2 regions of the Simplicispira piscis genome follow, and region 2 is predicted to be linked to the other one. Evidence: predicted binding sites of a transcription regulator. Region 2 holds the regulator's gene; the other holds the start of a gene.
The links. The regulator FliA, encoded in region 2, starts transcription of late flagellar genes. The targets are predictions, from matches to a motif close to CTAAAGTTTNNNNNNNNNNNGCCGNTA.

Region 1 (2,392 bases), on a different contig from region 2:
ATCCTCTCGCGGGAACTGAGCCTGGACGAGATCGAGAAAATCCGCCAGGAATGCCCCGACATGGAGCTGGAAGTGTTTGTGCACGGCGCCCTGTGCATCGCCTATTCGGGCCGCTGCCTGCTGTCGGGCTACTTCAACCGGCGCGACCCCAACCAGGGCACCTGCACCAACGCCTGCCGCTGGAACTACGCCACGCAAGAGGCCGCTGTGGACCCCAACACCGGCGAAGCCATGGCCCAGCGCATCGAGGGCGACTTCAATTTCAACAAGGCCCAGGAGGACGACAACTCCGCCTTTGCCTCGTGCGGCGGTGGCGAGCGGCACCCGCTGGCCGACAAGGTGTACCTGCTGGAAGAAAAAGAACGCCCAGGCCAGCTCATGCCCATCATGGAAGATGAGCACGGCACCTACATCATGAACAGCAAGGACCTGCGCGCCGTCGAGCATGTGCAGCGCCTGGTCGAGATCGGCGTCGATTCGCTCAAAATCGAAGGCCGCACCAAGAGCCAGTACTACGTCTCACGCGCCGCCCAGGTCTACCGCCGCGCCATCGACGACGCGGTGGCGGGCCGCCCCTTCAACCCCGAACTCATCACCGAGCTTGAAGGCCTCTCCAACCGGGGCTATACCCCCGGATTCCTGGAGCGCCGTCCGGCCAACGACTACCAGAACTACGAAACCGGCAGCTCCGAGTCGCAGCGCAGCCAGTTCGTGGGTGAAGTGAAAAGCGTGCAGGATGGCTGGGCCGAAGTGGAAACCAAGAACCGCTTTGGCGTAGGCGACAGGCTGGAAATCGTCCACCCCAGCGGCAACCGCACCGTGCAACTCACGCAGATGCGCAGCCTGGACGGCGAAGCACTGCAGGTCGCCTCGGGCAGCCCGCTGCGCGTGCGCATCCCAATCGAAGGGCCCGCCGAGGGGGCGCTGATTGCGCGGTTGGTGTGAAAGCTGTTTTTTACAAGCTATTGAAAGTATAGCTTGCAGCGCTTGTATCCATTGGATTTCAATATGGAAATTACCTGAAACCCTTATTGGTAAAGCGCAAGCAGCTCCTGTTTTTTTCAGCCCGCTCGACTCTTTTAGCGGGCTGCGGTGATCAATCCAACAAAGTGGCATGCGCCCCAACTCCGCCAGCCCGTTCGACCAACCAGCGGATTTCGGATTTCTAAAGCCCGAACAGCCCCTGCTTTACCACCCGGATTCAACTTTCATCGGTAGCGGCCGATAACTTAAGGAGAAATGCCACGCCCTTGAATCTGCCCAGGAGACTGCCATGGCCACTTCTTCCATCGGAAATTTTCCCTCCACCGCCGCCCTGCCCGCCCAGGAGGCCGCAGGCACCCACCGCGCAGCGCCCATCGAGGACGCCCAGGGTGCCAAGGCGCCGGATGGCAAATCCAACCTGCGCCAGCAGCAGAATGTGCAGATCCTGCAGGCGTCGATGGACGTATCGATCCAGTCGGGCGACTCTTCACTGGCACTGCTTTACCGCACGGCCATTGATCGCATCAACGAATACCTGGAACCTGAGCTGGGGCCAAACGCCATCGGCGGCAAGGATGCGCCGGACGGCTCGCCCGAGGCCACTGCCGGGCGCATTCTTTCTCTGTCTACGGCTTTCTACGATGCTTATGCCGCACAGCCCAAAAACAAGGACAAAGATGCGGAAACCATGGCACGCGATTTTGTCGACCTGATCCGGGGCGGTTTTGAGCGTGGCTTTAGCGAAGCACGGGAGATCCTCGGCGGCCTGGGCGTGCTCGGGGAGGACAGCCCGGTTGAGCAAGGCATCAACAAGGCGTACGCACTGGTCATGCAGGGGTATGACGATTTTCTGGCTTCCAAACTCGGCCCCCGTCCGGCCACAGAACCCTCTGCCCCCGATGGTTCCAGCGCAGCAGCCTGAGCGCAGCAGCCTGAGCGCTGCAGGCCGCCCATCGAGCGGCAATGCCGTCCAGCGGCGCCAGCATCCGCCAAAAAAAACCCGCTCAAAGCGGGTTTTTTCATGTCAAGACTGAACGCTTCAAGCGTCGACACCCTTGGCCACGTCAGAGTATTCCTCGATCTGGTCAAAGTTCAGGTACTGGTAAATCTGATCGCTGCTTTGCTTGATCACCCCCATGTCGGCCAGGTATTCGGCCTTGGTCGGGATGCGGCCCAGCTTGGAAGCAATCGCCGACAGTTCGGCCGAGCCCAGGTACACATTGGTGTTCTTGCCCAGGCGGTTGGGGAAGTTACGGGTGCTGGTGGACATGACCGTGGCGCCCTCTTTCACCTGCGCCTGGTTGCCCATGCACAGCGAGCAGCCGGGCATCTCCATGCGGGCACCAGCGGCGCCGAAGACGCCGTAGTGGCCTTCTTCGGTGAGCTGCTGCGCATCCATCTTGGTGGG
Region 2 (2,392 bases):
CGCTCTGCCATCGAGAGTGGCTCCTTCAAGGTGAATGCCGAAGTCGTGGCAGACAAAATGCTGGCGAATTCCCAGGAATTCTTTTCCCGCGCAAAGGGCTGATGGTCTAGCCTTCTGAGTCGCACCTGAATCGATCACTTTTTACTCGAAAGACCGTTAAAGGCGCGCACACCATGCTTCTTGTCCAGGCTTTGGAGGCCGTTGAGGAACAACTGACTCAGGCATCGGCTGCACTCAAGTCGACAGATGCATTGGCACTGGAGAAATTCAGCAGCTCGCTACGGCAGGCTGCTGTTGATTTTTCCAATGCCATGGAGCGCGTGCAAGGTGAAATGCCTGCTGAACTGGTTCCCAGAATCCGCCAGGTAAGTGCCGAGTTGGCATTGCAGAGAGACCAACTGGCCCGCGTAGCCGCCTTGGTAGAAAAACAGCTTGCGGTGGTTTTGCCCCCTGTCGACAATGCGTCGACCTACGGTAGCCCAGGTCGGGGCGGCTCTTCAGGTGCGCGTATTTACCGGTCTGCCGGGTGATTGTGCCGCCCTGCTGGTAGAGATACCGGGGCGCAAGAGATCAGTGACTGCGCATTTTTGCGCGTAATCGGGCAATCGACTGGCTGTGCAACTGGCAAACCCGTGATTCGGTCACACCCAGCACAGCCGCAATTTCCTTGAGATTCATGTCGTGTTCGTAGTACATGCCCATGATGTACTGTTCGCGCTCGGGCAATGATTGAATGGCAGTGACCAGTGAGGAGCGCAGGCGCTGGTTACGCAGCATGGCCATGGGGTCGCCTGCGGGATCTGCGGCATCGTGGTGTTCCAGGAACCCGTCGTTATCTTCGCTGTGCGACATGTCTTCCAGATACACCAGTTGGGTGCCGCGCACCTTGCTCAGCAGGCTTTGGTAGTCGACCAGTGCCATATCCAGTTCGGCAGCGATTTCAGACTCCAGCGGGCTGCGCCCCAGCTTTTGCTCCAGGCGGCGCAGGGCTTTTTCAATATCTTTTTGGCTTTTGCGCGAGCTGCGCGACATCCAGTCGCTCTCACGCAATTCATCGAGCATGGCGCCGCGGATGCGCTGTGTGGCAAAAGTTTCGAACTGCACACCTTGTGCCACCTCATAGCGTGTGAGTGCCTCAGACAATCCGATCATTCCTACCTGGATCAGATCGTCCAGCTCTACATTGGCAGGGAGCTTGGCAATCATATGGTGCGCCAATCGACGAACCAGCGGAAGGTACTGGCGAATCATCGCGTCGCGATCGAGATGGCCCTTGGCGGTGTATGTCACTTCAATGGCTTTGAACAATGGGCGAGGAAAAACCTGCCGCAGCGGCAGATGGTAGCGCAGTTCCCAAGCCCGAGGCACTGATGGTGCTCGCGTTTTCCAGCAGTTGCAAGGCCAGCCGCTGTAGATCCTGGGCGCTATTGGTTTGGATGAGTGACGTTCGTATCTTTTGGCCCAGGTGGCGTGCAGCAGTGTCGCGCAGCGAAAGCAGCGCTTGGCGGGTCAGGGCATGCTGTCCTGGTTGCTCTGGGGGAGTGACGCAGGCCACCGTGCCTGTCAGGCCCGCGTGCAATGCCAGGTGTTTGAGTTGGCGATAGCTGTCCACGGAACCTTTTTTCCCAGGGGACATGAGTAGCAGAGGGGAGACCATGGTTCCCTCAAGCAGCGGTGATGCCAGCAGCCCCACGGGGGCATGGATAACGACCAGCGCATAACGCCGGAACAGCGGGTGCAAAGCCTGTAGCGGGTGCTGATGCTGCTGAGGCGGGTTCGCCAGGCTTTGTAACCCGAGCATGGAAGGCAGCACGGCCAGCGACGAGGCATTGCGTTGGCGGGCGGGAGGCATGCTTTCGCTCCAGGGTGCATTCGCCAGCAGATCGATCAGCCCGGGGCTGTCTTCGCTTTCCCGGGCCGTGCCGTCCAGCACCACCACCGGATAGCCCAGCCGCTGTAAATGTAGGCAGACTTGCCAGAGAATCTCCAGTCCATGCGTCTCCGTTTGCGGACTGGCTACTGCGATCAGCCGCAATTCATCCTGTGGCGCATGGCTGTACAGGCTGGCACCTTGGTGAAAGCCAACGTCAAGCATCGACCAGCCCCTTCTCGTATGAACTCTCTGGAGAATGTGAGAAGAAGAAGTTCAAATCCGTAGCTTTCGGGTCGAACGCCGAGCGCACCGACGCACGCATGGATGCGCTGACCAGCTTGTGTGCATCGGCAGCTTCCCAGTCTTCTGGAACGCGCTGGCCGTTGGTCACGCCGCGCAGCATCATCTGGTGGCGGATCAATGCATCAATGGCGGGGCCCAATTTCACGGTTTCGTCCACTTTGGACAGGATGGCCTGCTGCGATCCATCGGTCTTGAAGGCGCCCAGCGTGTCGTCGA

Region 1: ACYVOC_RS10660 (DUF5610 domain-containing protein) is a predicted target of FliA. The motif match lies at 1,201-1,227, and genes of this name have one in related genera.

What each region holds. Positions count from the first base shown of each region.
Region 1 is NZ_BAAGQN010000015.1:204,248-206,639, forward strand. Features, by position in the region: gene trhP (prephenate-dependent tRNA uridine(34) hydroxylase TrhP) at 1-945, shown strand, start outside; gene ACYVOC_RS10660 (DUF5610 domain-containing protein) at 1,274-1,906, shown strand; gene acnB (bifunctional aconitate hydratase 2/2-methylisocitrate dehydratase) at 2,024-2,392, opposite strand, start outside.
Region 2 is NZ_BAAGQN010000033.1:86,504-88,895, forward strand. Features, by position in the region: gene flgM (flagellar biosynthesis anti-sigma factor FlgM) at 1-102, shown strand, start outside; gene ACYVOC_RS18620 (hypothetical protein) at 174-530, shown strand; gene ACYVOC_RS18625 (RNA polymerase sigma factor FliA) at 571-1,290, opposite strand; gene ACYVOC_RS18630 (hypothetical protein) at 1,292-2,095, opposite strand; gene flhF (flagellar biosynthesis protein FlhF) at 2,088-2,392, opposite strand, start outside.